Regions from separate parts of the Cronobacter sp. 153480017-3 genome, predicted to be linked through region 1. Evidence: predicted binding sites of a transcription regulator. Region 1 holds the regulator's gene; each other region holds the start of a gene.

The links. Region 1 encodes CRP, which controls carbon source genes, mostly activating them, when cyclic AMP is high. Its sites were predicted from a motif close to ATGTGANNNNNNTCACAT; they were not measured.
Region 2: the regulator CRP is predicted to act here: its motif matches at 3,139-3,156, upstream of msrB (peptide-methionine (R)-S-oxide reductase MsrB).
Region 3: the regulator CRP is predicted to act here: its motif matches at 4,361-4,378, upstream of ACUW6V_RS18285 (PTS mannitol transporter subunit IICBA).
Region 4: the regulator CRP is predicted to act here: its motif matches at 4,112-4,129, upstream of cytR (DNA-binding transcriptional regulator CytR).

The regions. Positions count from the first base shown of each region.
Region 1 covers NZ_JBSEYN010000004.1:44,943-52,845, forward strand. The annotation lists gene ACUW6V_RS11005 (NUDIX hydrolase) at 1-241, shown strand, start outside; gene ACUW6V_RS11010 (hydrolase) at 314-1,330, shown strand; gene ACUW6V_RS11015 (YheU family protein) at 1,331-1,549, shown strand; gene ACUW6V_RS11020 (phosphoribulokinase) at 1,598-2,467, shown strand; gene ACUW6V_RS11025 (OsmC family protein) at 2,512-2,919, opposite strand; gene crp (cAMP-activated global transcriptional regulator CRP) at 3,230-3,862, shown strand; gene ACUW6V_RS11035 (YccS/YhfK family putative transporter) at 3,925-6,009, shown strand; gene argD (bifunctional acetylornithine/succinyldiaminopimelate transaminase) at 6,010-7,230, opposite strand; gene ACUW6V_RS11045 (aminodeoxychorismate synthase component II) at 7,317-7,880, opposite strand.
Region 2 covers NZ_JBSEYN010000002.1:601,671-609,573, forward strand. The annotation lists gene ACUW6V_RS07280 (MipA/OmpV family protein) at 148-858, shown strand; gene ACUW6V_RS07285 (D-hexose-6-phosphate mutarotase) at 972-1,859, opposite strand; gene gapA (glyceraldehyde-3-phosphate dehydrogenase) at 1,936-2,931, opposite strand; gene msrB (peptide-methionine (R)-S-oxide reductase MsrB) at 3,277-3,690, shown strand; gene ACUW6V_RS07300 (YeaC family protein) at 3,731-4,009, shown strand; gene pncA (bifunctional nicotinamidase/pyrazinamidase) at 4,091-4,732, opposite strand; gene ansA (asparaginase) at 4,745-5,761, opposite strand; gene sppA (signal peptide peptidase SppA) at 5,863-7,713, opposite strand; gene ACUW6V_RS07320 (NAD(P)H nitroreductase) at 7,888-7,903, shown strand, end outside.
Region 3 covers NZ_JBSEYN010000010.1:24,360-32,262, reverse strand. The annotation lists gene selB (selenocysteine-specific translation elongation factor) at 176-2,023, opposite strand; gene selA (L-seryl-tRNA(Sec) selenium transferase) at 2,020-3,402, opposite strand; gene ACUW6V_RS18290 (glutathione S-transferase) at 3,507-4,115, opposite strand; gene ACUW6V_RS18285 (PTS mannitol transporter subunit IICBA) at 4,636-6,555, shown strand; gene mtlD (mannitol-1-phosphate 5-dehydrogenase) at 6,743-7,891, shown strand.
Region 4 covers NZ_JBSEYN010000010.1:69,917-77,819, reverse strand. The annotation lists gene metB (cystathionine gamma-synthase) at 1-713, opposite strand, end outside; gene metJ (met regulon transcriptional regulator MetJ) at 994-1,311, shown strand; gene rpmE (50S ribosomal protein L31) at 1,404-1,616, opposite strand; gene priA (primosomal protein N') at 1,820-4,015, shown strand; gene cytR (DNA-binding transcriptional regulator CytR) at 4,173-5,207, shown strand; gene ftsN (cell division protein FtsN) at 5,294-6,331, shown strand; gene hslV (ATP-dependent protease subunit HslV) at 6,423-6,953, shown strand; gene hslU (HslU--HslV peptidase ATPase subunit) at 6,963-7,903, shown strand, end outside.

The DNA.
Region 1 (7,903 bases):
TTCGCTCCTGCCGGTCTACTGTCTGCCGGAGTGTTTTACACTGAGCCAGCTTCAGGAGGCGACGGAGATTATTCTCGGCCAGCCCATCCAGCGTAAAAGCCTGATCCGGCGCTTTGAGGCGTCCGGCATGTTTGAAGAGACCGGCGAGAGCGTCGCCACCGGCGCGCGTAAGGCCAGGCTCTGGCGACGTAAGCCGGATGCTGATATTCACCTGTTCTCGCGCAATTTACTGGCCGAGTGATCCGCACCAAAGCATCAACAAAATGAATCACAACCGGTATAGTAATTAGCGAACTAATAAAAGACATCAGCTATGGCCGACATTACTCCCGCAGAACTTCCTGCACTGAACACCGATTCCTCACACTTTCAGCCAATGCCGGGAGTCAGCAATCCACACCTGCAAACCATGCTGCCGCGCGTGCTGCGCCGCCGTTTGCAGTTTGAGCCGCACTGGCAGCGTCTGGATCTGCCGGACGGCGATTTTGTCGACCTGGCGTTTAGCGAAAACCCTGACCAGGCGCGTCATAAACCGCGTCTGGTGGTGTTTCACGGTCTGGAAGGCAGCCTGCACAGCCCTTACGCCCACGGCCTTATCCATGCGGCGAAAGCGCGCGGCTGGCTCGGCATGGTGATGCACTTTCGCGGCTGTAGCGGCGTGCCAAACAAACTGGGGCGCATCTATCATTCGGGCGAAACCGAAGACGGCACCTTTTTCCTGCGCTGGCTGGATGAGCGCTACGGCACCGTGCCGACAGCGGCGGTGGGCTATTCGCTCGGCGGCAATATGCTCGGCTGCCTGATGGCGGAGATTGACGCCAGCTTCCCGCTGACGGCAGGCGTGATTGTGTCCGCGCCGTTTATGCTCGAACACTGCTGCAACCATATGGAAAAAGGCTTTTCACGCTTTTATCAGTTCTATCTGCTGAACCTGCTGAAAGCCAACGCCACCCGCAAGCTGAAGGCCTGGCCCGGCACGCTGCCGATTGAACTCGCCCAGCTTAAGCGCCTGCGCCGCATCCGCGATTTCGATGATTTGATCACGTCGAAAATTCACGGCTTTAGCGATGCCGTCGATTACTATCGCCAGTGCAGCGCGATGCCGCGCCTCGCCAGCATCACCCGTCCGACGCTGATTATCCACGCCAAAGACGACCCGTTTATGGATCATCACGTGATCCCCGACACCACCACGCTGCCTGCTAATATTGAATATCAACTGACAGAGCATGGCGGTCACGTGGGCTTTGTCGGCGGCACGCTGCGTCAGCCCAAAATGTGGCTGGAACAGCGCATTCCTGACTGGTTAACGTCTTATCTGGACCGATAAATGATCATTCCCTGGCAAGAGATCGCGCCCGACACCCTGGAGCGCCTGATTGAAGCCTTCGTCTTGCGCGAAGGCACCGATTATGGTGAACATGAACGCTCGCTTGAGCAAAAGGTCGCCGACGTGCGGCGTCAGTTGCAAAGTGGCGAAGCCGTTCTGGTGTGGTCTGAGCTGCACGAAACGGTCAATATCATGCCGCGTTCGCAGTTTCGCGGTTAACGTTGCCAGGCGGAGCCTTGCCCCGCCGCTTCAGGGAGTTGTCTCGCTATGTCTGCCAAACATCCGGTTATCGCCGTCACAGGCTCCAGCGGCGCGGGAACCACCACCACCAGCCTCGCGTTTCGTAAAATTTTCGCCCAGCTGAATCTCCGTGCCGCCGAAGTGGAAGGCGACAGCTTTCACCGCTACACGCGCCCGGAAATGGACATGGCTATTCGCAAAGCGCGCGATCTTGGCCGCCATATCAGTTACTTCGGCCCGGAGGCGAACGATTTCGGCCTGCTGGAGCAAACCTTTGTGGAGTACGGGCTGACCGGCAAAGGACAGTCGCGTAAATATCTGCACACCTATGACGAAGCGGTGCCGTGGAATCAGGTGCCCGGCACGTTTACGCCGTGGCAGCCGCTGCCGGAGCCGACGGACGTGCTGTTTTACGAAGGGCTGCACGGTGGCGTGGTGACGCCGCAGCATGACGTGGCGAAGCATGTCGATCTGCTGGTGGGCGTGGTGCCTATCGTCAACCTGGAGTGGATACAGAAGCTCATCCGCGATACCAGCGAGCGCGGCCACTCGCGCGAGGCGGTGATGGATTCCGTGGTGCGCTCGATGGAAGATTACATTAACTACATCACGCCGCAGTTCTCACGCACCCATATTAACTTCCAGCGCGTGCCGACGGTGGACACCTCCAATCCGTTCGCCGCGAAAGGCATTCCGTCGCTTGATGAAAGCTTCGTGGTCATTCACTTCCGCAATCTGGATAACATCGATTATCCGTGGCTTTTGGCGATGCTGCAGGGCTCGTTTATCTCACATATCAATACGCTGGTGGTGCCGGGCGGGAAGATGGGGCTCGCGATGGAGCTTATTATGCTGCCGCTGGTGCAGCGGCTGATGGAAGGAAAACAGATAGCGTGACGGCGATGCCCGGTGGCGCTGCGCCTGCCGGGCCGTCCGTCATCTCATGACGCTTCAATCACTTCATACGAATGGGTGATATTGACCCCTTTGCCGAGCATCAGCGCCACTGAGCAATACTTCTCTGCCGACAGATCCACCGCGCGCGACACTGCCGCGTCTTTCAGGGCTTTGCCCGTCACCACAAAATGCAGATTGATATGCGTAAACAGACGCGGCGCTTCTTCGCGACGCTCTGACGTCAGCTTCACTTCGCAGTCGGTCACGTCGTGACGACCTTTTTGCAGAATAGAGACAACATCAATCGCGCTGCAGCCACCTGCGGCCATCAAAACCATTTCCATCGGGCTCGGCGCTTTGTCGCCAGAGTTGCCGTCCATCAGGATCTGATGCCCGGAGGCGGACTCGCCCAGGAAGGTTAACCCTTCCACCCATTTCACTCGTGCATGCATGTTAATCACTCCAGGCTATTCATTTTTCTGACAGATTACGCGCGCGCGACGTCAGAGGCAATGGAAGGGCGACCTGCGTCAAGCTGAAACGAGACAACAGGAGACACCTGAGAAAAGCTATGCTAAAACAGTCTGGATGCAGCGGCGATACATTGATGTTACGCATGTATGCAGAGGAGAAGATAATTTATCGGCTGCGACGTCCACGGACAGCCAACTTCCCAGGACTCGGGAAGATGATGAATGCAAAGCCAGACAGGGGTTACGCGCCCTGTCTTTGGAGCCAGTTTAAAACAGAGGATAACCGCGCATGGTGCTTGGCAAACCGCAAACAGACCCGACTCTTGAATGGTTCTTGTCACATTGCCACATTCATAAGTATCCATCTAAGAGCACGCTGATTCACCAGGGTGAAAAAGCGGAGACGCTGTATTACATCGTTAAAGGCTCAGTGGCAGTGCTGATCAAAGATGAAGAGGGCAAGGAGATGATCCTCTCGTACCTGAATCAGGGTGACTTCATCGGCGAACTGGGTTTGTTCGAGGAAGGTCAGGAACGCAGCGCCTGGGTTCGCGCTAAAACTGCCTGTGAAGTGGCTGAAATCTCCTACAAAAAATTCCGTCAGCTGATCCAGGTTAACCCGGATATTCTGATGCGTCTCTCCTCGCAGATGGCTCGCCGCCTGCAAGTTACCTCTGAGAAAGTGGGCAACCTCGCCTTCCTCGACGTGACTGGCCGCATCGCGCAGACCCTGCTGAATCTGGCGAAACAGCCGGACGCGATGACCCATCCGGACGGGATGCAGATCAAAATCACGCGTCAGGAAATCGGCCAGATCGTCGGCTGCTCCCGCGAAACCGTTGGCCGCATTCTGAAAATGCTCGAAGATCAAAACTTGATATCCGCCCACGGCAAAACCATCGTGGTTTACGGAACCCGCTAAAAAAGCAAAAAACGGCGTGTCGCTTCGGTAACACGCCGTTTTTGTATCTATACTTCTCCCCTATGTGGCGTCGTCTTATCTATCACCCTGAAATTAATTACGCTTTACGGCAAACGCTCATCTTAAGCCTGCCGGTGGCGGTCGGGTTGATGCTGGGCCATCTTCAACAAGGGTTGCTGTTCTCGCTCGTTCCCGCCTGCTGCAACATTGCCGGTCTCGATACCCCGCACAAACGCTTTTTTAAACGCTTGATCATCGGCGCATCGCTGTTTGCGCTGAGCAGTCTGGCGGTGCAGCTGTTGCTGCTGCAGTCTGTGCCGCTGCCGCTCATTCTGCTGATGCTGGCGCTGCTGCTTGGCGTGACGGCGGAAATCAGCCCGCTGCATGCGCGTCTGTTGCCCGCCTCGCTCATCGCGGCCATCTTTACGTTAAGCCTCGCCGGCAATATGCCCATCTGGCAGCCTATGCTGCTCTATGTGCTCGGCACGCTCTGGTATGGCGCGTTTAACGGTTTCTGGTTCTGGCTGTGGCGCGAGCAGCCGCTGCGTGAATCGTTAAGCCTGATTTATAAAAGCCTCGCCGACTACTGCGAAGCCAAATACAGCCTGCTGACGCGCCACACCGAGCCGGAACAGGCGCTGCCGCCGCTGCTGGTGCATCAGCAAAAAGTGGTGGATCAAATAAGCCAGTGCTATCAGCAGTTGCAGATGCTTTCCGCCACTAAGCAGAACGGTTACAAGCGCCTGCTGCGCACGTTTCAGGTGGCGCTGGATCTCCAGGAGCACATCTCGGTGTCGCTGCATCAGCCCGGCGAAGTGCAAAAACTGGTGGAGCGCAGCCACGCCGAAGCGGTGTTGCGCTGGACGGCGCAGACCGTCGCCACGCGGCTGCGCACGCTCTCTGACGACATTCTCTACCACCGCTATTCGCACCGCTTCTCGATGGATAAGCAGGTCGAGGCGCTGGCGAAAATCGCCCGCCAGCACCCGGATAACCCGGTTGGCCAGTTCTGCGAATACCATTTCAGCCGCATCGCACGCGTGCTGCGCACCCAGCGCCCGCTCTACGCCCGTGACCTGATGGACAGCGGTAAGCGCCGCCTGCCGCTGCTGCGGGCGCTGAAAAGCTATTTGTCGCTGAAATCCGCCGCGCTGCGCACCGCCGCGCGTCTGGGCGTGATGCTGGCGGCGGCGGGGTTGTTAGGGAGCGCCTTCCAGTTGCCGAAGCCGTACTGGATCCTGATGACGGTGCTGTTCGTCACCCAAAACGGCTATGGCGCGACGCGCGTGCGTATCCTGCACCGGGCGGGCGGCACGCTGGCGGGGCTGATTATCGCGGGCATCACGCTGCACCTGAAAGTGCCGCAGGGCTATACCCTGCTCGGCATGCTGCTAGTGACGTTAATCAGTTATCTGATAATCCGGCGACACTACGGCTGGGCGATGATTGGCTTTACCGTCACGGCGGTCTATTCGCTGCAAATCCTGACGCTCAACGGCGAGCAGTACATCGTGGCGCGCCTGATAGACACCCTGTCCGGCTGTCTTATCGCGTTCGGCGGCATGGTCTGGCTCTGGCCCCAGTGGCAAAGCGGCCTGCTGCGCCAGAACGCGCATGACGCGCTGGAGGCAGACCAGGAGGCGCTGCGCCTGATCCTGAGCGGCGACCCGCAACCCGGCCCGCTCGCCTGGCAGCGTATGCAGGTCAACCAGGCGCATAACGCGCTCTATAACTCGCTCAATCAGGCTATGCAGGAGCCCGGCTTTAACAGCCGTTATCTGGAGGATATGCGCCTGTGGGTGACGCACAGCCAGTTTATTGTCGAGCACATCAACGCGATAACGACGATGGCGCGCGAGCAAACCGCGCTGCCGCCAGAAACCGCAGCGCGCTACTTACAGGCGTGTGAGATTGCGCTACAGCGCTGCCAGCAGCGGCTTGAGCATGACGCGCCGGGCGATACGCAAAACGAGGCGGTACTGGAGGGCGAAGACGTCTTACCGGAAGGGGCACCGGGCGTGATGGAACATCATCTGCTGCGCATTCTCGATCACCTGCGCACCATGCATACCATCTCTTCCGTGGCGTGGCGTCAGCGCCCGCATCACGGGATCTGGCTCAGACGACGCCTGAGCCAGTCACCATGATTAGCCGTTGACCACGCGCGCGACGGCGCGCGCAAAGCGGGCCATGCCTTCGTCGATATCCGCGCGCTCCACCAGCAACGACGGCGCAAGACGCAGCACGTCCGGCCCGGCGTTCAGCACCATCACCCCTTCCGCCGCCGCGGCGTAGAGGAGATCGCGCGCGCGTCCGTGGAAGGCGGGCGTCAGCTCGGCACCGATCAGCAGGCCCATACCGCGAATATCGCTGAATAAGCCGTACTGCTCGCCAATCTGCGCCAGATGCTGTACGAACTGCTCGCGTTTATGCGCTACGCCGCCCAGCACCTCCGGAGTGTTGATGATATCAAACGCTTCGCCCGCCACCGCGCAGGCGAGCGGATTACCGCCGTAAGTGGAGCCGTGCGAGCCGACGTGAAACGCCGAGGCGATATCATGAGTGGTGAGCATCGCGCTAACCGGGAAGCCGCCGCCGAGCGCTTTGGCGCTGGTCAGGATGTCGGGCGTTACGCCGTAATGCATATAAGCAAACAGCTTGCCGCTGCGGCCCATGCCGCACTGCACTTCATCGAACACCAGCAGCACCTGATGCGCATCACACAGCTCGCGCAGGCCGTGCAGGAAGGCCGGCGTCGCGGCGGTCACACCGCCCTCGCCCTGCACCGGCTCGACCACGACCGCGCAGGTGTGGTCGTCCATCACCGCTTTGACCGCATCAAGATCGTTAAACGGCACATGAATGATATCAGCCGGTTTCGGGCCGAAACCGTCGGAGTATTTCGCCTGGCCGCCCACGGAGACGGTAAACAGCGAACGTCCGTGAAAGGCGTTATAAAACGCGATGATTTTGGTTTTGTATGGGCTGTGGCGGGTGATGGCGTAGTGGCGGGCGAGCTTGAACGCGGTTTCGTTGGCTTCGGTGCCGGAATTCATAAACACCACGCGCTCGGCGAAGGTGGCGTCCACCAGCTTCTGGCCCAGGCGCAGCGCAGGCTCGTTGGTAAAGACGTTGCTGGTATGCCAGAGCGTTTCGCCCTGCGCTTTCAGCGCCTCTACCAGCCGCGGGTGGCAGTGCCCGAGCGCCGTTACCGCGATACCGCCCGCGAAATCGACATACTCTTTGCCCTGCTGATCCCACACGCGGCTGCCCTTGCCTTTCACCGGGATAAATTCAGCCGGTGCATAAATCGGCAGGATCACGTCATCAAAGGTGGCGCGCGTAATTGCTGTTTTTTCAGTTGCCATTTCATGCCCATCCAGTAAATGTGCCATCGCACATGAAAAGATAAGCACAAAATATGAATAAAAAATCACTAAAAGGCAATAAAAATTCAGCGCAAAAGGAAGTTCGCCAGTAGCTGATGGCCCTGCTCGCTGAGAATGCTTTCCGGGTGGAACTGCACGCCTTCCAGCGCAAGGTGGCGGTGACGAATACCCATGATCTCGCCCGCGTCCGTCCAGGCGGTTATCTCAAACTCCGCAGGCAGCGTGGCGCGGTCGATAATCAGCGAGTGATAGCGAGTCACGGTCAGCGGGTTGTTGAGCCCCGCAAACACGCCGCTGTTGGTGTGCGAAATTACCGAGGTCTTGCCGTGCATAACCTTTTCGGCTCGCACCACGGCCGCGCCGAAGGCCTGTCCGATGGCCTGATGCCCGAGGCAAACGCCGAGGATCGGCAGGCGACCGGCAAAACGCCGGATCGCCGCCAGTGAAATACCGGCTTCATTCGGCGTACAGGGGCCGGGAGAGATCACGAGGCGCGCCGGGGCGAGCGCCTCGATATCGTCGCACGTCAGTTCATCGTTGCGCCTGACCACCACCTCCGCGCCCAGCTCGCTGAAATACTGAAACAGGTTCCAGGTGAAAGAATCGTAGTTGTCGATAAGCAGTAACATGGCGGCTCCGGAAAAAAGAACCG
Region 2 (7,903 bases), on a different contig from region 1:
TGCGAGGCTGCGCGATCCAATGATGTAAAGAAGTGCGAAAAAATTTGGGGTGAAGCGCAGGGGCGGTTAAACTTCGCGAGCCGATCATTTGACTAAAGGACTTGATGGATTGTGAGCACATTCAAATTTCTGGCACTGAGTGCCGTTATGGCTTCAGCCGCTACCTTTGCGCATGCAGAAGGAAAACTGTCAGTTGGCGCGGGTGCAGGATGGGTAGTCAATCCTTATAAACAGTACGACCGCGATGTTTACCCGCTGCCGGTTATCAACTATGAAGGCGATAATTTCTGGGTGCGCGGTCTGGGTGCGGGATACTACCTGTGGAATGACACCGCCGATAAGCTTTCCATTATGGCGTACTATTCGCCGCTGCACTTTAAGCCGGGCGACAGCGACAGCCGCGCGCTGCGCCGTCTGGATGAGCGCAAAGCAACGCTGATGGCGGGCCTCTCTTACGTGCATAATACGCAGTATGGTTTCCTGCGCACGTCGCTTGCCGCTGATACGCTGGATAACAGCAACGGTATCGTGTGGGATCTCGCGTGGCTCTATCGCTACACCAACGGCGGTCTGACCCTGACGCCGGGCATCGGTGTTGAGTGGAGCAGTGAAAACCAGAACGATTACTACTATGGCGTGAGCGGCAAAGAATCGCGCCGCAGCGGGCTTAACCGCTATGACGCTGACGATGGCTGGGCGCCGTATGCCGAGCTGACCGCCACTTATCGTCTCTCTGACAGCTGGAGCGTTTACGGCAGCGGCCGTTACACCCATCTTAGCGACGAAGCGAAAGACAGCCCGATGGTAGACCGTTCCTGGTCTGCGCTGCTGTCTACCGGCGTGACTTACACGTTCTGATTCGTAACGCTATCTACTGGGGCGCCTTCGGGTGCCCTTTTTTATGGCGCAGGTTGATGGGAAACAGGGAAGGGCGTAAAAAATGGCCCCGCTCATCGCGAGGCCATGGGTTATCAGGCTTTTTTGATAACGCGCAGCGTCTGGGAGAGGCGCGAAGGTTTATCTTCACGCGTCTGCTGCGGCGTGGTTACGCAGGCGGTTTCCACGCAAACGAACGTCTTATAACCGTCATCCGGCATATCGCCCATGCTGACCGAGAGCGCCGGGCCCGGGTTCCAGCCCACCACGTTGCTGTTGTGGTGATGCACCACTTCAATGGTGCGGTTAAGCGCACCGTCATGGATCAGGCTGCACCCTTCCGGGTTCAGGTAAACGCGATCGGTACGGTCCGGGAATGTCTGCACGCCGCCGTTGAGTTTGCCTTCCTCGCCGCCATTCACTTTGTCGAGATAGGCCTCGCCAAGCCCGCTCACTTTGACTTCCGCGATGTCGCCGACGTTGAAATAGGAGTGCAGCGCGGAGGTGGTTTCGAATTCGCCGTGCGCTTCCAGCTCCATTTCGCAGGTTTTGCCGAGCTTATAGCGCGCATAGAGCGTGAAATCGTGCGGCCAGAGTTTACGGCTTGCGTCGCTTGCGTGCAGTTCAAACGTCAGCACCACGCCGTTGTCGTCTTCATTATGGGCGCTTAAGTTCCACGGCAGATTGCGGGCGAAACCGTGCGAGGGCAGATCTTTTTGCGCCGACGGGCCAAACCACGGCCAGCAGATCGGCACGCCGCCGCGCAGCGCGACGCCTTTTTTAAACGGCGTGTTGGCGCTCAGCCATAACACCTCTTCTTCGCCAGCCGGTTTCCAGCACAGCAGGTGCGCGCCCTGCAGCGCCACGGCGGCGCGAACCTGCGGGTGGTCGATAACGATGATATCCAGCTCGTCATGCTGACGACGGGAGAGGTAAGGCGTTAACTGCTCTGACACCGGCAGGGCAAAAAGCGTATTGATCATTTCTGGCAATCCTCTGTCTTAAATCCAAATAAAAAGGGCGACCGAAGTCGCCCTTAAGATCAGAATCTCATCTCACTTATTTGGAGATGTGAGCGATCAGGTCCAGTACTTTGTTGGAGTAGCCGGTTTCGTTGTCGTACCAGGAAACCAGTTTCACGAAGTTGTCGTTCAGTGCGATACCTGCTTTAGCATCGAACACGGAAGTGCATACTTCGCCGTTGAAGTCGGTGGAAACCACGTCATCTTCGGTGTAACCCAGAACGCCTTTCATTTCACCTTCAGCGGCTTTCTTGATAGCGTCTTTGATCTGCTCGTAGGTCGCTGCTTTTTCCAGACGAACGGTCAGGTCAACAACGGATACGTTCGGGGTCGGAACGCGGAACGCCATACCAGTCAGTTTGCCGTTCAGTTCCGGCAGCACTTTACCTACAGCTTTAGCTGCGCCGGTAGAGGACGGGATGATGTTCTGAGCCGCGCCACGGCCGCCGCGCCAGTCTTTGTGAGACGGGCCGTCAACGGTTTTCTGAGTCGCGGTGGTCGCGTGAACGGTGGTCATCAGACCTTCAATGATGCCGAAGTTGTCGTTGATAACTTTCGCCAGCGGTGCCAGGCAGTTGGTGGTGCAGGAAGCGTTGGACACGATGTCCTGGCCTGCATATTTATCAAAGTTAGCGCCACGAACGAACATCGGGGTGTTGTCTTTGGACGGGCCAGTCAGAACAACTTTTTTCGCGCCAGCGGTGATGTGTTTACGTGCGGTTTCGTCGGTCAGGAAGATACCGGTTGCTTCAGCAACCACGTCCACGCCCACTTCGTCCCACTTCAGGTTAGCCGGGTCTTTTTCAGCGGTAACGCGGATTTTTTTACCGTTAACGATCAGATGACCGTCTTTAACTTCAACGGTACCGTCGAAACGACCGTGAGTAGAGTCATACTTCAGCATGTAGGCCATGTAGTCAGCGTCTAACAGGTCGTTGATTGCAACGATCTCGATGTCAGAACGTTTCTGAGCAGCACGGAAAACAATGCGACCGATACGGCCAAAACCGTTGATACCTACTTTGATAGTCATATATTCCACCAGCTATTTGTTAGTGAATAAAAGGTTGGCTGTAAAATTACAAAAACCTTACGCAGCGTCAAGCGGAATCGTGTCAATCATTGCGACAAATCAATCCTGTGGACAAGCTTTGCACGACTGACTCACCTCACTCTTCCTTTTGGGCTCAGGTCCATATGGGGACACCGAGAGGAATTTAAAAGGGCGTCGAAAACAAAAGTGTGATGTTAATCACATTTGCTTGTCAGCTGCATTTTCAGTGCTAAGTTTAGACCAAAAGTGTACGCGTTACTGTTAATGTTTTGTTAGAATAATGCAGGTAATGTAACTGCTTAAACCTCCCCGAGATGTCACCTTATGGCCAATCAAAACTCCCAGGACGACCTGAAAAACACCCTGACGGAAATGCAGTTTTACGTCACCCAGAATCACGGCACGGAACCGCCGTATACCGGGCGTCTGCTGCATAACAAGCGTGATGGCGTCTACCACTGTCTGGTGTGCGATGCGCCGCTGTTTAACTCTGAAACTAAGTATGATTCGGGCTGCGGCTGGCCGAGTTTTTACGAGCCGGTAAGCGAGGACTCGATCCGTTACCTTAACGATTACTCGCACGGCATGCAGCGCATTGAAATCCGCTGCGGCAACTGTGATGCGCACCTGGGACACGTGTTCCCGGATGGCCCGCAACCGACCGGCGAACGCTACTGCGTCAATTCGGCGTCGCTGAGCTTCACCGATGACGATAACGGCGAGCAAATCAAAGGCTGAAGAATCGATTCAGCAAATTATTCCACTGGAGCGCATTTTTATGAACCTGGAAGACCTGATTAGCAGCATGACGCCGGAGGTTTACGAGCGTCTCGCGACCGCCGTAGAACTCGGAAAATGGCCCGACGGCGTGGCGCTGACGCCCGAGCAGAAAGAAAACAGCCTGCAACTGGTGATGCTCTGGCAGATGCGCCACAACACCAATCCGCAGCATATGACGATCGGCACGGACGGCCAGCTGGTGATGAAAAGCAAGCAGCAGCTGAAGGCGGAGTTCGGTATCAATCAGCAGCCTATCGCCACGCTCAAGCCTGAATGAGCTGAAGGGTGCTGAAGTAAAAAAAAGGCCGCGGATTGCAAAGCGGCCTTTTTTTATAAAGCAACGGATGACTGAAGCGGTTTATGCCTGCGTTTCGCGCCAGTCGTCAAGCGTATAGAGCGTGGCGCCACTCGCCGCCATCTCCTGAAACGCCAGCATACTGGCCTGCGGCGTCAGGTTAACGCCGCGGCAGCCGTCGGTAATCACGTTCACCGTATACCCCAGCCTTAGCGCGTCAAGCACCGTGTATTTGACGCAGTAGTCGGTGGCAAGTCCCATGACGATCAACTCGCTTACGCCATGCTCGCGAAGCCAGGCGTCAAGCGCGGTTTTCTGGCGGTGTCCGTTATCGAAAAACGCGCTGTAGCTGTCAATCGCCGGGTTTTCGCCTTTGTAAAAGCGCTGCTCAATGGCCTTCTGGTTCAGCAGCGGATGGAGCGCCGCGCCGTCGCTCTCCTGAATGCAGTGATCGGGCCACCAGGTTTGCGGCAGGCCGTCGAGCGTGCCTTGCGTGAACGGCTCGGCGTGCTGAACAGAAGCAAAGCTGCCGTGATTCGCCGGGTGCCAGTCCTGGCTTGCCACCACCGGCTCGCCGCGGCTCTTACACCATTCAATCATCGCGTTCGCGATATCCACCGTGCTGTCGCCTTCCGCGACCGCCAGCGCGCCGCCGGCGCAAAAATCATTTTGCAGATCCACCAGCAGCAGGGCGTGTGAATTCATACCGTGCTCCTTTTAATCGTCCGGGGTCAGCTCGCCGCGCAGGTTACGCATCATCGCTTCGCGAATCGCCTGCGGCTCCAGCCCCTGGCTTAACAGATAGTGCAGTTTGGTGAGCGTCGCCTCGACGGTCATGTCGAAGCCGCTGATAACGCCCGCATGGGCCAGCGCGTTGCCGGTGGCGTAGCCGCCCATGTTGACTTTACCGGACATACACTGCGTCAGGTTAACCACCACAATCCCGCGCGAGCACGCTTCCTGCAACTCTTTCAGGAAATCGCCGTGCTGCGGCGCGTTGCCGACGCCATAAGAGCGCAGGATCAGCGCCCGCACTGGCTGGCGTAAAAAGTTACGCACCACGTCAGCGGAGATCCCCGGATAGATAGTCACTACGCCGATAGGCTGCGGCGTAATGGTATGCACGCGCAACTCGCCGTGGCCGTGAGGCGCGGGCGGCGTATTCAGGCGACGAATATGAATGCCTGCTTCCAGCAGCGGCGGCAGATTAGGAGAAGCGAACGCGTCGAAACCGTCAGCGTGGGCTTTGGTGGTACGGTTGCCACGATAGAGCCGGTTGTTGAAGAACAGCGTCACTTCGCTAATCGGGTAGTTCGCCGCCACGTAGAGTGAGTTAAGCAGGTTGATCTGCCCGTCAGAGCGCAGCTCCGCGAGCGGGATCTGCGAGCCGGTGACGATAACCGGTTTGCTCAGATTTTCCAGCATAAACGAGAGCGCCGACGCCGTGAACGCCATCGTATCGGTGCCATGAAGGATAACGAAGCCGTCATACTCATCGTAATGGGCTTTGATATCTTCGGCGATATGCTGCCAGTCCTGCGGCGTCATATCGGACGAGTCCATCAGGGGCGCATATTCGTGAATGGTGAAATCCGGCATTTCGGGGCGGTGGAACTCCGGCATCTGGGCGAGCTGCTGCTGGAGATGGCCGGAGACGGGAATGTAGCCGTGTTCGGAGCGTTGCATACCGATGGTGCCGCCGGTATAGGCAACGTAAATCGATTTCTTTTGCATAGGTCAGCTTTCGTTGTGCATAAACCCGCGCAGTATAGAGGTGCTGCGCAAAAAAATCAGCCCGGCGCTGGCCGGGCTGTGACAGGGTCGACGCTGACGCGTTAGCGCACGTCGCCGCAGGTAAGGCAGAAGGCGTAACGGTTCTGCGGATCGTTAAAGGCCGCGAGCTTATCGCCTTCCTTCTTCGCCGCCAGCGCCGCATCGGCCACTGGCGCAGGCAGCCAGGCCTGAAGCGCCTGTGGCAGCATCGCGTGCACCGAGCCGGTCAGGTTGGCAATCACCATATCGATAAAGCCAGGCTCATCCTGATAGAAATCGAGATGCCAGGATTTCAGCTTCGCAAGCTCGGCGGCTTTTTTCACGGCGTCGTCGAAATCGCCGAGGCTGTCCACCAGACCGTTTTGCTTCGCGTCTTTACCCGTCCAGACGTGACCCTGCGCTATCTGGTCAATCTGCTGCGGGGTTTTGTTACGCGACTGCGCCACCAGGCCGATAAAGCGCTGATAACCGTTTTCGATAGTTAACTGCATCAGCTTCTGCACTTCCGGTGGCAGCGCTTTGGTCACCGACACATCCGCCAGCGGTGAGGTCGCCACGCCGTCGGTATGCACGCCAATCGCATCCAGGCTGTTTTCCACGGTGTTGATAACACCAAAGATGCCGATAGAGCCGGTGAGCGTACTGGGGTTCGCAACGATATAGTTAGCAGGTGTGGAGATCCAGTAACCGCCGGACGCCGCCATGCCGCCCATCGACACCACCACCGGTTTACCGGCTTCTTTCGCCGCCGCCAGCTCCTGGCGGATGGTTTCTGAAGCGGTCACGCTGCCGCCAGGGCTGTTCACCCGCAGCACAATGGCTTTTACTTTCGGGTCAAGACGCGCGTCGCGGATCTGCGCGGCGGTGGTATCGCCGCCGACATTCCCCGGCGTTTCTTCGCCATCCATAATGGCACCGTTAGCGAACACCACAGCAATGCTTTCGCCCTGTTCGGACGGCTTGTTCAGCGGGTAGTCGTAAATGCTGACGGCGCGGAAATCTTTATCCTTGTCGCTCCAGCCAAACTGTTTCACCAGCGCTTTGTCGACAGTCGCGCTGCTTGCGAGCTCATCCACCAGCTTATTGTCGAGCGCATATTTCGCGGTATCGCCGCCAGCGGCTTCGAGCCCTGCGATCATCGCCTGCGCGCCAGGGAAGATCTGGCTTGCCGGTACCTGACGGTTAGCGGCGATCGTGCCGAGATAGTTCTGCCACAGCTCGCCAATCCAGCGGCTGTCCGCCTCACGAGCGGCGGGTGACATATCGTCGCGGATAAACGGCTCGACGGCGGATTTATAGGTGCCGACGCGGAACACATGCGTAGTCACTTTGAGCTTATCGAGCAGCGATTTGTAGTAGAGGCCATTGGTGGCGAAGCCGTGCAGATCGACGGTGCCCTGCGGCGAGAGCCAAATCTTATTGGCGAAGCTCGCGAGGTAATACTGGCCCTGACTGTAGCTATCGCCAATCGCATACACCGGCTTACCGGCGTCGCGGAATTCGCGCAGCGCCTTACCGATATACTGCATCGATGGCTGATCGGCCCCGGCGAAATCTTTCAGATCCAGCACGATGCCGGTGATATTGCGGTCGTCTTTCGCCTGGCGGATCGCGTTGACGATATCAAACAGCGAATTTTCCTGTAAGCGGTCAGAGCTTGCGCCAAAGAGCTGACGGCCCAGCGCGCCAAGCTTATTATTGACCGACGGTTTATCCACCACCACGCCGCTGATATTAAGCAGCAGCGCGCCGCGTCCAGGCTCAGACGGGCCGCTGTTAAACTGCATCCAGACGCCGACGCACACCAGCACCAGCAGGAGAAACAGCAGATTCATCACCAGCTCTCTGATGATATTGAGCAGGCGCCAGGTCCACTTAAAGAATCCGGCAATAATTCGCCAAAGGGTACGCATTTACTCTCCCTAATCCGTGAATAACGGGGAACCCCGTAACCTCCCGCTACAGGCGGGACGCCGACAAAGTGTAAATACCACAGGCGGGCTTGTCAGCAGGAAACGCGGGCAGGGTGTAACAAAACATACCGCTGTGTTAATTTTATGAGTAAAAATCATCAAAGGAGAGTTGAGATGGATGCATTAGATA
Region 3 (7,903 bases), on a different contig from region 1:
AAATACACCGCATGGCAGAGTGAAAAAAGCGAGTTGCCGCGAATTACGACGAATTGGTTGCCAGAAAGCACCATAAAATAAAACAGTTAGTGGAATTTCTCGTAATTATTCATGGAGTGATTAAAAGGCGGGGAATATATATTTCATAAATATACATTCCCCCATTTCGTTATTTTTATAGCGCGGAATTAAACAGCGCGCTGTCACGCAACAGATGTTCATTACCGCGACGGCGGGTAAAGCCGATGCGGTCGAAATATTCCAGAATCTGAATCGCCAGTTTACGGCCCACGTTCAGGCTGTCGCGGAAATCGGCGGCGACGGTCGCGCCTTTTTCGCGATCGAGCGTGCGGATCAGATCGGCGAACGCCACAATGCGATCGTGACGGTAGTAGCGATCTTTAACGATCGCCGTGATAAAACCCTGCTGCGCGGCGAGCCGCAATAGCTGGCGCATCGCCTGTTCTTCTTCGCCCGCTTCGCGCGCCAGATCGCGCACCCACCACGGCTCGTCGCCAAACAGTCCCTGGATTTTCTCCCACAGCGCCTGCTGAGCCTCACTGAAACCGGCCTTATGGCCCGGCAGATGCAGCCAGCCTTCGCGGCTCGCGAGTTGTCCGTCACGGCACATCCTCTCGATCAGCGCCAGCACCAGCGGTTCCGGCTCGGAAGGGAGCGCCATGCGACGCAGCCGTTCGCGGCCGGGGCCGGGCTCTTCGCTGTGCGTTTCATGGTAGCGGGCGAGCGTGGCGAGCAGTTTCTCCTGCCAGCGCGCCGCGAGCGCGCTGCTTAACAGATAACCGTTCGCCTGGAGATAGTCCCCACTGCCCGCCAGCGCGTCGAGCGATGCCGCAGAGAGCTGGCGCGCCCAGCCGAATGTCGCCAGCGCGACCGCGCCGCGCGAGGCATGGAGCCGCAGCGCGTCGGCTTCGGTTCTGGCACTCGCCAGTTCGTTGAGAAACGCGAGGAACTCCGGCTGGCGTTTGCCGCGCCGCGGGGTTTCCAGCGTGACGACGCGCGCGCCTGCGAGCGTCTGGCGCGCGCTAATGTCGCGCAGCACCAGCTGGTCGTTATCGGCCAGGAACAGCGGCGTGTCGAATACCAGCTCCGCCAGATCATCTTCCAGTAACGAAACGCGCCCGGTGACGTGGCTTGCCGCATGGTGAATATGCAGCGGCTGCCACTGTTGCAGCGGCGCATGGCGGTCGAGCGTGACGATAACCCGCTCTGCGGCCTGCGGCGGTGCGTCGCTGAGCAGCCAGTCGCCGCGCCGGATATCCGCTTTCTGCGCGTCGCCGCTAATATTCAGCGCGATGCGCTGACCGGCGAATGCGCGTTCCGTCGGCTGATTCTGCGCATGCAGGCCGCGCACGCGCAGCGGCGTATTCGCGCCGGTCAGGTAGAGCGTATCGCCGACATTCACCTCGCCGGAAAGCGCCGTGCCGGTAACGACCAGGCCCGCGCCCTTGACGGTAAACGCGCGATCGACCGCCAGGCGAAAGCGCTGCCCGGCAGGGTGCGTGCGCTCAGGCAACTGGCGCAGATGGTCGCGCAGCGCATCAACGCCCACGCCTTCGGTGGCCGCCGTGACGAACAGCGTGGCGTCATGCCAGCCATAATCGCTCAGCGTGGCCATCACCTGCGCTTTCACCTGCGCGAGGCGCGCGTCATCCACCCGGTCGGCTTTGGTGAGCGCCACGGTGAGCGTCGGCTGGCCGGTCAGTTGCAAAATCGCCAGATGCTCGCGCGTCTGGGCCATCACGCCGTCATCGCACGCCACCATCAGCAGCGCATGATCGATGCCGCCCACGCCCGCCAGCATATTAGCGAGGAATTTCTCATGGCCCGGCACGTCGATAAAGCCGATGACGCGCCCGTCCGGCTGCGGCCAGTAGGCGTAACCGAGATCGATAGTCATGCCGCGCTTTTTCTCTTCCGGCAGACGGTCGGCGTTAATGCCGGTAAGCGCCTCAAGCAGCGTAGTTTTGCCGTGGTCCACGTGCCCGGCGGTGGCGATAATCATTGCAACAACATCTCCATCAGTCCTGCCTCATCTTCAAGGCAGCGTAAATCGAGCCATAACCGCCCGTCGCTCACGCGCCCGATAACCGGCACCGGCAGGCGACGCCAGCGGGCGGCGAGCGCCTCCAGGCGGCTGCCGCGCCCGTCGCGCGGGGTGAAGGTGAGCGCAGCACCCGGAAGCCGGTCGACCGGCAGCGAGCCGCTGCCAATCTGTGACAGGCAGGGCATTACGTCTATCTGAAATTCATCGCCGTAGCGGGTTTCCAGCGCCGGGCGCAGGCGCTGCGCCTGTTCGTTAATGTCAGACGCCTGGCGCGTCAGCAGCCGCAGCGTCGGCAGCCGTTGTGCGAGTTTTTCCGGGTGCAGATAAAGGCGCAATGTGGCGTCGAGCGCCGCCAGCGTCATTTTATCGGCGCGCAGGGCGCGCTTGAGCGGGTGTTTCTGAAGCGCCGCGATAAGCGCTTTTTTCCCGACGATAATCCCCGCCTGCGGCCCGCCCGGCAGTTTATCGCCGGAAAAGCTCACGAGACTCGCCCCGGCGGCGAGCGCCTCCTGCGGCATCGGCTCTTTTGGCAGCCCATACTGACTGAGATCGATAAGCGAACCGCTGCCGAGATCGACAATCACCGGCAGCGTCGACGCCTGCGCCAGCTCGGCGGCGTCCACGGCTTTGGTAAAGCCTTCAATCTGGTAATTGCTGGTGTGCACTTTCATCAGCAGCGCGGTCTGCTCGCCGACAGCGTCAAGATAATCGCGCAGGTGGGTGCGGTTGGTCGTGCCCACTTCCACCAGCTGACAGCCCGCCTGGCGCATCACATCCGGGATACGAAACGCGCCGCCAATCTCCACCAGCTCGCCGCGCGACACAATCACCTCTTTGCCTGCGCCCAGCGCCGCCAGCATCAGCAACACCGCCGCCGCGTTGTTATTAACGATACAGGCGTCTTCCGCGCCGGTAAGCTCACAGAGTAGCTCCGCCAGCGCGCGGTCGCGGTGGCCGCGCTCGCCGCCTTCGGCGTCATACTCCAGCGTCACGGGCGAGCGCATGGCGCGGGCTACCGCCTCAACCGCTTCTTCCGCCTGCAACGCGCGGCCAAGATTGGTGTGCAGCACCGTGCCGGTAAGGTTAAAGACCGGGCGCAGCGCGCTTTGCGAACCGCGCGCCAGCCGCCCGGCCGCCGCCGCGGCCCAGTCATCGCACCATGAGGGCAGCGCCTGGCGTTCGCGAATGGCGAGCCGCGCCGCCTCCTGCATCGCGCGAAGGGTGTTGACCACGCGGGTATGGCCGTAGGTGTCCAGCAACGGCTGGAACGCGCTGTCGCGCAGCAGGCGGTCGGTGGCGGGAAGCTGACTGTAAAGCAGACGGGAATCGGTCGTCATGGCGTGCATAAACCTGGATAAAACGTGGCGATAATTTAGCAGGAAACGCGGGGCAGTTCAGTCCCCGCGCCCGGTCAGCGCAATAAAGGGCGGTTCACGCCCGCTCAGGCGCTGGGCGGCTCGGTACGCGCGAAGCTGTCGCGGGCAAAGAGCGCTTCCACCAGTTTCACCAGATGCGGACGCTGCGCGCACCAGCCCGGCGCCACGCGACGGAAATTGAGATAGCCGATGGCGCAGGCGGTGGCGATGGTGGCGAGCGTCAGTTCCTCAGCCTTCAGCGTGCCGTCAGCCACATACCCTTCCAGCGCATCGAGGCCGCGGTTGATTTTCTCCCGCTGGCGCAGCAGCTCATTTTCCGACTGCTGCTCAGGCGGGCGCGCCTGCTCGCGCACCGAGACCAGCGCCGCGTCCATAATGCCGTCGGCGAGCGCCTCCAGCTGGCGCACTTTTAGCGCAGCGCGCGGTTCTTGCGGCACCAGCGCCGGTTGCGCGTCCAGCAGCTCGATATACTGCGCGATGATGGGCGAATCAAACCAGGTTTCGCCCTCGTCGGTCACCAGCGCCGGCACTTTCCCGAGCGGGTTGTACTGCGCCATGCCGTTCTGTTCGGCATACGGCGATTCATTCACGAACTCAAACACGATGCCTTTTTCGAGCAACATGACGGAGATTTTGCGTACAAACGGGCTGGTGTAACTACCGATAAGTTTCATGCCGGGTCCTTTTACGTTATCGCCAGGGTAAGGGTAAGTATGGGTCAGGATACGCCAAAAGGAGGCGCGACGGCGCGCTAAAACGCGTTTCGCCGACGCCATTTTTGCGCGAATTCCTGGCTGTAACTTTCTTACAGACTCCCCCTGTTAGCATGAGTGAAAAATGTACGCCGCCTGTTCGGATTTTTCCTGGGAAATATTTTGTGATTAACATCACAAACTAATAACAAACACGCCGAAAGAAAATGTGACTTTATTCACATTTAAGGGGCGTTTATGGCGACATTTTGCGCATTGTCTTTTTTTTACACGTCTTTTTTGTGATTCAAATCACGCAACTTTACCCCGATCACCCCGACATCGCGTGATCGCGATCACACTTAAAGTGCCTGTCTGGACACCATCGCGATTCAGTGCCAGATTTCGCGTCATCAGAGCATGGGTCCGGCTACCTCTGCCGCCACGTTAACAATAAACCTCGGGCCGCAAGCCTGCGCGTAAACATAAGAAGGGGTGTTCTATGTCATCCGATATCAAGATCAAAGTGCAAAGCTTTGGTCGCTTTCTCAGCAATATGGTAATGCCTAACATCGGCGCGTTTATCGCCTGGGGTATTATCACCGCGTTATTTATTCCCACAGGATGGTGGCCAAACGAGACGCTGGCGAAGCTGGTCGGCCCGATGATCACTTACCTGCTGCCGCTGCTTATCGGTTATACCGGCGGTAAGCTGGTTGGCGGCGAGCGTGGCGGCGTGGTGGGCGCGATTACCACCATGGGCGTTATCGTCGGCGCGGACATCCCGATGTTCCTGGGCGCGATGATCGCAGGCCCGCTCGGCGGCTTCTGCATCAAGAAATTCGACGCCTCGGTCGACGGCAAAATCAAATCCGGCTTTGAAATGCTGGTGAACAACTTCTCCGCGGGCATCATCGGTATGATCCTCGCGATTCTGGCGTTCCTCGGCATTGGCCCGGCGGTCGAAGTGCTCTCCAAAGTACTGGCCGCGGGCGTGAACTTTATGGTGGTTCACGACATGCTGCCGCTGGCGTCGATTTTTGTTGAACCGGCGAAAATCCTGTTCCTCAACAACGCCATCAACCACGGCATCTTCTCGCCGCTGGGCATTCAGCAGTCGCATGAACTCGGCAAATCTATTTTCTTCCTGATTGAAGCCAACCCGGGTCCGGGTATGGGCATCCTGCTGGCGTACATGTTCTTTGGACGCGGCAGCGCCAAACAGTCTGCGGGCGGCGCGGCTATCATCCACTTCCTGGGCGGTATCCACGAAATCTACTTCCCGTATGTGCTGATGAACCCGCGTCTGATTATCGCCGTTATCCTGGGCGGTATGACTGGCGTCTTCTGCCTGACCGTACTGAACGGCGGCCTGGTTTCTCCGGCGTCTCCGGGCTCTATCCTGGCGGTACTGGCGATGACGCCGAAAGGCGCGTACTTCGCAAACCTGGTGGCGATTTTCGCCGCGATGGCCGTCTCCTTCGTGGTCGCCGCTATCCTGCTGAAAACCAACAAAGTGAAAGAAGAAGACGATATCGATGCTGCGACCCGTCGCATGCAGGATATGAAAGCGCAGTCTAAAGGTGCCGCGACCGCAGCGAGCGCGGATCTCAGCAACGACCTGAGCCACGTGCGTAAAATCATCGTCGCCTGCGATGCCGGTATGGGTTCCAGCGCGATGGGCGCAGGTGTACTGCGTAAGAAAGTGCAGGACGCGGGCCTGAGCCATATTTCCGTTACCAACAGCGCGATTAACAGCCTGCCGGGCGATGTGGATCTGGTTATCACCCACCGCGATTTAACCGAGCGCGCCATGCGCCAGGCGCCGCACGCGCAGCACATTTCGCTGACCAACTTCCTGGACAGCGGCCTGTACGCTGGCCTGACCGAACGTCTGGTGGCCGCGCAGCGTCATTCGCAGAACGAAGAGAAAGTGCGCACCAGCCTGCAGGACAGCTTCGACGCGAACGACAGCCACCTGTTTAAGCTCGGCGCGGAAAACGTCTTTCTTGGCCGTCATGCGGCGAATAAAGAAGAGGCGATTCGCTTTGCGGGCGAGCAACTGGTGAAAGGCGGTTACGTGCAGCCGGAATATGTGGACGCGATGCTGGAGCGCGAAAAACTCACCCCGACTTATCTCGGCGAGTCTATTGCGGTTCCGCACGGCACCGTCGAAGCCAAAGATCGCGTGCTGAAAACTGGCGTCGTGTTCTGCCAGTATCCGCAGGGCGTGCGTTTCGGTGAAGAAGAAGACGATATCGCCCGTCTGGTGATTGGTATCGCGGCGCGCAATAACGAACATATTCAGGTTATCACCAGCCTGACCAACGCGCTGGATGATGAAAGCGTGATTGAGCGCCTGGCGCACACCGACAGCGTCGATGAAGTCCTAGCGCTGCTTTCCGGTAAAACCGTGGCGTAAGACCGTGCAGAGAGGGACACTGTCCCTCTCTTTCTCATTGAGAAGCTATTGAGATAATTGTGCTCCACCAGGGCAACCCTGACTCTCCCGCTCAGGGAGAGGGCAAGGGAAAGGGAGGTCGCACGCAGCACCCTTTCCCCCGTCCTCTCGGGCGATACAGTTCCGCTTTAAGTAAGAAGGTATTCCCATGAAAGCATTACATTTTGGCGCAGGTAATATTGGTCGTGGCTTTATTGGCAAACTGCTCGCTGACGCAGGCGTCGGACTGACGTTCGCCGACGTGAACCAGACGGTGCTGGACGCGTTAAACGCGCGCCACAGCTATCAGGTGCGCGTGGTGGGCGAGCAGGAGCAGATTGATACCGTTTCCGGCGTGGATGCGGTTAACAGCACCAGCGAGGATGTCGTGACGCTTATCGCCACGGTCGATCTCGTGACGACCGCCGTTGGCCCGGTGGTACTGGAGCGCATCGCTCCGGCGATTGCCAAAGGTCTGGTGCTGCGTAAAGCGCAGGGCAACGAGCGCCCGCTTAATATCATCGCCTGTGAAAACATGGTGCGCGGCACCAGCCAGCTGAAAACGCACGTCTTTAACGCGCTCGAAGAGGGTGACAAAGCCTGGGTGGAAAGCCACATCGGTTTTGTTGACTCGGCCGTTGACCGTATCGTGCCGCCGTCGGCATCCGCCGCGCACGATCCGCTGGAAGTCACCGTGGAAACCTTCAGCGAGTGGATTGTCGATAAAACCCAGTTCAAAGGCGAGCTGCCGACCATCGCAGGCATGGAGCTGACCGACAATCTGATGGCATTTGTTGAACGCAAGCTCTTCACCCTGAACACCGGGCATGCTATAACCGCCTACCTCGGAAAACAGGCCGGTCATCAGACCATTCGCGACGCGATTCTGGATGAGAAAATTCGTCTGGTGGTGCGCGGCGCGATGGAAGAGAGCGGCGCGGTGCTGATTAAACGCTACGGCTTTGATGACGCGAAACATGCCGCGTATATCGAGAAAATCCTTAGCCGTTTTGAAAACCCGTACCTGAAAGACGATGTGGAGCGCGTTGGCCGTCAGCCACTGCGCAAACTGAGCGCGGGCGACCGTCTGATTAAGCCGCTGCTGGGCACGCTGGAATATGGCCTGCCGCATCAGAATCTGGTGCTGGGCATCGCCGCCGCGATGCATTTCCGCAGCGAAGACGATCCGCAGGCGCAGGAGCTGGCGCAGCTTATCGCCGATAAAGGCCCGCAGGCCGCGCTGGCGCAGATTTCCGGTCTGGACGCCAACAGCGATGTCGTGGCTTCGGCAGTAAACGCGTATAACGCAACAGCGTAATGAATAACGGGC
Region 4 (7,903 bases), on a different contig from region 1:
CTGTCGAACGCGCCGCCGGTCACACCGATGTTATTGGCCCACCAGGCAAGCTCGGTAACGGTGTCAGGATCTTTCGCAATCACCACGCCCGCCACCACATCGGAGTGCCCGTTGAGGTATTTGGTGCAGGAGTGCAGAACCAGATCGGCCCCCAGCGCCAGCGGATTCTGTAACGCCGGGCTCAGGAACGTATTATCCACCACACTTATGGCTCCGGCCGCGCGCGAAAGTTCGCAAATTTTCGCAATATCCACCACGCGCAACAAGGGATTGCTTGGGCTTTCCACCAGTACCAGTTTCGGTTGTTCGGCAAGCGCCGCTTTCAGCGCCGCCTCATCCCCCTGATCGACAAATTTGACGCGATAACAGCCGCGCTTCGCGAGGCTGTCAAAAAGGCGATAACTACCGCCGTAGCAGTCGTGCGGGGCCACCAGCAGATCGCCGGGCTTCAGGAAAACGGTCGTCACCAGATGGATTGCCGACATGCCGGTGTTGGTCAGCACGGCGCCCGCGCCGCCTTCCAGCTCCGCCAGTGCGCGCTGAACCACATCGCGCGTCGGGTTGCCTCGACGGGAGTAGTCATGCGCGCGCGGTTCATTAAAACCGGTGAAGTTGTAGGTGCTGGAGAGGTGAATCGGCGGAACGACGCAGCCGTACTGCTCGTCGTCATTGAGCCCGCTGCGCACTGCGATGGTGGCCTGTTTACGCGTCATGAGGAGTCGTTTCCTGGCATTATCGGAGAAAAGTGAGGGACAGAGTAAACATTGCCAATATAGACGTCAATACATCTGGACATCTAAACTTCTTTGCGTATAGATTGAGCAAAACAGGATTAGCCGTTAAAATTATGTGTTTTATAGGGTAGTGATGCAGCATCGGTACGGAAGTCACGGTATTATTCTACGCTGCTGAACAACAGACTATCGGGTTAAGACCGTGAGACCTATCCGGTTTTAATCTTTTTCTAATGACTGAGAGGATTAAAGGTATCTCATGGCTGAATGGAACGGCGAATATATCAGCCCCTACGCTGAGCACGGCAAGAAGAGTGAACAGGTCAAAAAAATTACGGTTTCCATTCCTCTGAAGGTGTTAAAAATCCTCACCGATGAACGCACCCGTCGTCAGGTGAATAACCTGCGCCATGCCACTAACAGCGAGCTGCTGTGCGAGGCTTTCCTTCACGCCTTTACCGGCCAGCCCTTGCCGGACGACGATGACCTGCGCAAAGAGCGCAGCGATGAGATCCCCGAAGAGGCCAAGGTAATCATGCGTGAAATGGGTATCGACCCGGATACCTGGGAATACTGATTCGCATCAACGACAAAGGCGCCCACAGGCGCCTTTGTTTTATGCTCGGGAGCAACAAAAAAGGCGCCGTCTGGCGCCTTTTTTCGGGAAACTTATTTGCTGCCCGGGATGCTGAAGCGTTTGTTGAAACGCTCAACACGACCACCGGTATCAACAACACGCTGTTTACCAGTGAAGAACGGGTGGCAGTTGCCGCACACGTCCAGGTTCAGGTCGTGGCCAACGGTGGAGCGAGTTTTGATCACGTTACCGCAAGAGCAGGTAGCGGTGATTTCAACATATTTCGGGTGAATATCTTTTTTCATGGGAAACCTCAGTTAAGGCCGCGTCGCTCTTCCAGCCCTTACGCCAGACACCACGCGATGTTGATAAAGTCGGTTTGATACTTTTAAAGGGCATCAAAGGCGGCGAATCATACAGAAAATAACCGCCTCATGCAAACTGATCCGCAAATTTATGAACACACAGTGTACACTATCACGCTACTTTTATCAGCCCGGATGCCTTCATGCCTGTCGCCCGCGTCGCTCTGCCCGTTCCGCTTGCCCGCACCTTTGACTATCTGCTGCCCGATGCCATGACGGCGGCGGCAGGCTGTCGCGTGCGCGTGCCGTTCGGTCGTCAGCAGCGCGTCGGTGTGGTCGTGGCGGTAGGCAATGAGAGCGAGCTACCGCTTGATGAGCTGAAAAGCGTGGTGGAGGTGCTGGACAGCGAATCGCTCTACCCGCCTGTGCTCTGGCGTATGCTGCTGTGGGCGGCCGATTATTATCATCACCCGATTGGCGAAGTGCTGTTCCACGCGCTGCCGGTACTGTTGCGCCAGGGCAAACCCGCAAGCCATGCGCCGCTCTGGTACTGGTTCGCCACCGAAGAGGGCCAGGCGGTCGATCTCAACAGCCTGAAGCGTTCGCCAAAGCAGCAGCAGGCGCTGGCGGCGCTGCGCCAGGGCAGACTCTGGCGGCATGAAGTGGCGCAGATGGCGTTTAATGACGCCGCGCTGCAGGCGCTGCGCGCCAAAGGGCTGTGCGAACTGGGCAGCGAGCTGCCGCCGGTCGCCGACTGGCGCGGTCAGTTTTCGGTATCCGGCGACAGGCTGCGGCTTAACACCGAGCAGGCGACGGCGGTGGGTGCCATTCGCGGCGAAGCCGATAACTTCTGCGCCTGGCTGCTGGCGGGCGTGACCGGCTCCGGCAAAACCGAAGTCTATTTAAGCGTGCTCGAAAACACGCTCGCGCAGGGCAAACAGGCGCTGGTGCTGGTGCCGGAAATCGGCCTGACACCCCAGACCATCGCCCGCTTTCGCGAGCGTTTCAACGCGCCCGTCGAAGTGCTGCACTCCGCGCTGAACGACAGCGAACGGCTGGCGGCCTGGCTGAAAGCCAAAAGCGGCGAGGCGGCGATTGTCATCGGCACGCGCTCGGCGCTGTTCACGCCCTTTAAAAATCTCGGCGTGATTGTTATCGATGAAGAGCACGACAGCTCTTATAAACAGCAGGAAGGCTGGCGCTATCACGCGCGCGATCTGGCAGTCTACCGGGCGCACAGCGAGCAGATCCCGATTATCTTAGGCTCCGCGACGCCCGCCCTCGAAACGCTGCACAACGTGCGCCAGCGTAAATACCGCGTGCTGAAGCTGACGCACCGGGCGGGCAACGCGCGCCCGGCGCAGCAGCACGTGCTGGATCTGAAAGGCCAGCCGTTACAGGCGGGCCTTGCGCCTGCGCTGGTCGCCCGGATGCGCCAGCATTTGCAGGCGGATAATCAGGTCATTCTGTTTCTTAACCGCCGTGGCTTCGCGCCCGCGCTGCTCTGCCACGACTGTGGCTGGATAGCCGAATGCCCCCGCTGCGATCACTACTACACGCTGCATCAGTCACAGCATCAGCTGCGCTGCCACCACTGTGACAGCCAGCGCCCCGTGCCGCGCCAGTGCCCGCAGTGTGGTTCCACGCATCTGGTGCCGGTAGGGCTTGGCACCGAACAGCTGGAACAGAGCCTGGCGCCGCTGTTCCCCGGCGTGCCGCTGTCGCGTATCGACCGCGACACCACCAGCCGCAAAGGCGCGCTTGAAGAGCAACTGGCGGAAGTTCACCGTGGCGGCGCGCGTATTCTTATCGGCACCCAGATGCTCGCCAAAGGCCATCACTTCCCGGATGTCACGCTGGTGGCGCTGCTGGATGTCGACGGCGCGCTGTTCTGCGCCGATTTCCGCTCGGCGGAGCGTTTCGCCCAGCTCTACACGCAGGTGGCGGGCCGCGCCGGGCGCGCAGGGAAACAGGGCGAAGTGGTTCTCCAGACGCACCACCCGGAACATCCTTTATTGCAGACGCTGCTGCATCAGGGTTATGACGCCTTTGCCGATCAGGCGCTCGCGGAGCGCGGCAGCGTCTCGCTTCCGCCCTACAGCAGCCATATTTTGATCCGCGCGGAAGATCACCATAACCAGGACGCTCCCGCGTTTCTCCAGCAACTGCGCAATCTGCTCCAGGCAAGCCCGCTTGCGGATCAGAAACTCTGGCTGCTCGGCCCGGTGCCTGCGCTGCAGCCCAAACGCGGCGGACGCTATCGCTGGCAGTTGCTGCTGCAACACCCGTCGCGTTTGCAGCTCCAGCGTATTGTCTCCGGCAGCCTGCCGCTGATAGGTACGCTGCCCGCCGCGCGTAAAGTGAAGTGGACGCTCGACGTCGACCCGACCGAAGGCTGAACCGCGCCCCGCTTCTGCGAAACGGATCGTAAAATTTAATATCCGTCACATCTCGGATGTAATTTTTGTAACCGACACGCCTAATATCTGATAAGAATGTGAGGCGTGTCAGATTACAGGACGAGTCTGCGCCCGCGGACCGCTACGAGGAGATGAAGTGAAGTCCAGAAAGCAGGTTGCCGCCGCAACCATGAAAGATGTCGCCGTTCGCGCCAGGGTCTCAACGGCGACGGTATCCCGTGCGTTAATGAACCCCGAGAAAGTCTCACAGGCCACCCGCAACCGCGTGGAGCAGGCCGCCATTGACGTGGGGTATCTGCCCGGTTCGCTCAACCGCAACCTGAAGCGCAACGAATCGCGCACCATTCTGGTGATTGTCCCGGACATCTGCGATCCGTTTTTCAGCGAAATCATTCGCGGCATTGAAGTTACTGCGGCGGAACAGGGCTATCTGGTGCTGATTGGCGACTGCGCGCACCAGAACCAGCAGGAAAAAACCTTCATCGACCTCATTATCACCAAACAGATAGATGGCATGCTGCTGCTCGGCTCGCGTCTGCCGTTCGACGCCAGCAAAGAAGAGCAGCGCAATCTGCCGCCCATGGTCATGGCGAACGAATTCGCGCCGGAACTGGAGCTGCCGACGGTGCATATCGACAACCTCACCGCCGCCTTCAACGCCGTCAATTATTTGCATGAACTGGGGCATCAGCGCATCGCCTGTATCGCCGGGCCGGAAGAGATGCCGCTGTGCCATTACCGTCTGCAGGGCTACGTTCAGGCGCTGCGCCGCAGCGGTATGACGGTAGACCCGCACTATATCGCCCGCGGCGATTTCACCTATGAAGCGGGCGCGAATGCGCTGGAACAGTTGCTAAGCCTGCCGCAACCGCCGACGGCGATTTTCTGCCACAGCGACGTGATGGCGCTCGGCGCGCTGTCGATGGCGAAACGCCGCGGCTTTCGCGTGCCTGACGATCTCTCCATTATTGGCTTTGATAACATTGCGTTAGCCGAGTTTTGCGATCCGCCGCTCACCACCGTGGCGCAGCCGCGTTTTGATATTGGTCGGGAGGCGATGCTGCTGTTGCTCAGCCAGCTCAACGGGCACACCGTCAGCAGCGGCTCGCGTCTGCTGGACTGCGAACTGGTGCTACGCGGCACCACGCGCGCGCCGAAGCCGCGAAATTAACCGCCTTTAAGACTCCTTATCTGGTCAAAGGCCCGTCCCTTAAGTAACATGGCGGGCTGTTAACGAATGGATACAGCGAAACGATAGTGGCACAACGAGATTATGTACGCCGCGGACAGCCGACGCCCGCGCGGCGCAAGAAAACCAACACCCGCAAAAAGCAACGTAACCTGCCTGCTGTTTCACCGGCGATGGTCGCTATCGCAGCGGCGGCGCTGGTCGCCTTTATTGGCGGTCTGTACTTTATTACGCATCATAAAAAAGAAGAGTCGGAAACCCTGCCGGGCCATAAAGTCACCGGCAACGGTCTGCCGCCCAAGCCCGAAGAGCGCTGGCGCTATATCAAAGAGCTGGAAAGCCGCCAGCCAGGCGTGCTGAAGCCGACCGAACCTTCCGCCGGTGGTGAAATCATGAATCAGGATCAACTGACCGACGAACAGCGTCAGTTGCTCGACCAGATGCAGGCGGATATGCGCCGTCAGCCGACGCAGCTTAGCGAAGTGCCGTGGAACGAACAGACCCCGGCGCAGCGTCAGCAAACGCTGCAACGCCAGAAGCAGCTTCAGCAACAGCAGCAGATGCAGCAGTGGAATAACACCGCACAGCAGCCGGTACGCACCGCGCCACGTGTGGAAACGCCGCGCACGGAAGCCCCGCGCACAGAAACGCGATATCAGCAGCCGCAGACCCGCACCGTGCAGACGCAGCAGCCCGCGCGTACCACCACGCAGCCTGCTCAACCGCCGCGCCAGCAGCAGACAACCAACGCGCCGTATCAGGATCTGCTCCAGACGCCGCCGCATACCACGCAGCGTGAAACCGCCCAGAGCAAGCCCGCGCAAACCGCGCCGGTAACGCGCGAGGCGGAAGCCGCGAAGCCCGCCGAGAAGAAAGACGAGCGCCGCTGGATGGTGCAGTGCGGTTCGTTTAAAGGCACCGAGCAGGCCGAAACCGTGCGCGCGCAGCTGGCGTTTGAAGGATTCGACTCGCGCATTACGTCCAACAATGGCTGGAACCGCGTGGTCATTGGCCCTATCAAAGGCAAAGACAACGCCGACGGCACGCTCAACCGCCTGAAGATGGCGGGTCACTCAAACTGCATTCGTCTCGCCTCCGGGGGTTGAAACCCCCGAAACATCCCCCATCTATAATTGCATTCTGCCCTGCATCACCCGCAGGGCGCTGTCTTCAGCTTATGCAATAAGGGGTTTGCTCGTGACAACAATAGTAAGTGTGCGCCGCAACGGCCAGGTAGTGATCGGTGGCGACGGCCAGGCCACCCTGGGCAACACCGTAATGAAAGGCAACGTGAAAAAAGTCCGCCGTCTGTATAACGATAAAGTTATCGCGGGCTTCGCGGGCGGCACCGCCGACGCCTTTACCCTCTTCGAACTCTTCGAACGTAAACTCGAAATGCACCAGGGCCATCTGGTGAAAGCCGCCGTGGAACTGGCGAAAGACTGGCGTACCGACCGGATGCTGCGCCGCCTCGAAGCGCTGCTGGCGGTAGCCGACGAAAACGCCTCGCTGATTATTACCGGCAACGGTGACGTCGTGCAGCCGGAAAACGATCTTATCGCCATTGGCTCCGGCGGGCCTTACGCGCAGGCTGCGGCACGCGCGCTGCTGGAAAACACCGAGCTTGGCGCTCGTGACATCGTCGAGAAGTCGCTGGGGATTGCAGGCGATATCTGCATCTACACCAACCACTTCCTCACTATCGAAGAATTGAACTCCAAAGCGTAAGGACCTCACATGTCTGAAATGACCCCACGCGAGATTGTCAGCGAACTCGACAAACACATTATCGGCCAGGACGCGGCGAAGCGTTCTGTCGCTATCGCGCTGCGTAACCGCTGGCGCCGTATGCAGCTGAACGAAGAGCTGCGTCATGAAGTGACCCCGAAAAACATCCTGATGATTGGCCCGACCGGCGTCGGTAAAACCGAAATCGCCCGTCGCCTGGCGAAACTCGCCAACGCGCCGTTCATCAAAGTGGAAGCGACGAAATTTACCGAAGTGGGCTATGTCGGTAAAGAAGTGGATTCCATCATCCGCGATCTGACCGATTCCGCCATCAAAATGGTGCGCATGCAGTCGATCGAGAAAAACCGCTACCGCGCCGAAGAGATGGCCGAAGAGCGCATTCTCGACGTGCTTATCCCGCCGGCTAAAAACAACTGGGGCCAGCCGGAGCAGCAGCAGGAGCCGTCCGCCGCGCGTCAGGCGTTCCGTAAAAAACTGCGTGAAGGCGAGCTCGACGACAAAGAGATTGAAATCAATCTCGCCGCAGCGCCGATGGGCGTTGAAATCATGGCGCCTCCGGGCATGGAAGAGATGACCAGCCAGTTGCAGTCTATGTTTCAGAACCTGGGCGGCCAGAAGCAAAAACCGCGCAAGCTGAAAATCAAAGATGCGATGAAACTGCTGGTGGAAGAAGAAGCCGCCAAACTGGTGAACCCGGAGGAGCTGAAAGAGCAGGCTATCGAAGCCGTTGAGCAGCACGGCATCGTGTTTATCGATGAGATCGATAAAATCTGTAAGCGCGGCAATGTCTCCGGCCCGGACGTTTCCCGCGAAGGTGTACAGCGCGACCTGCTGCCGCTGGTGGAAGGCTGCACCGTCTCTACCAAACACGGCATGGTGAAAACCGACCACATCCTGTTTATCGCCTCCGGCGCGTTCCAGGTGGCGAG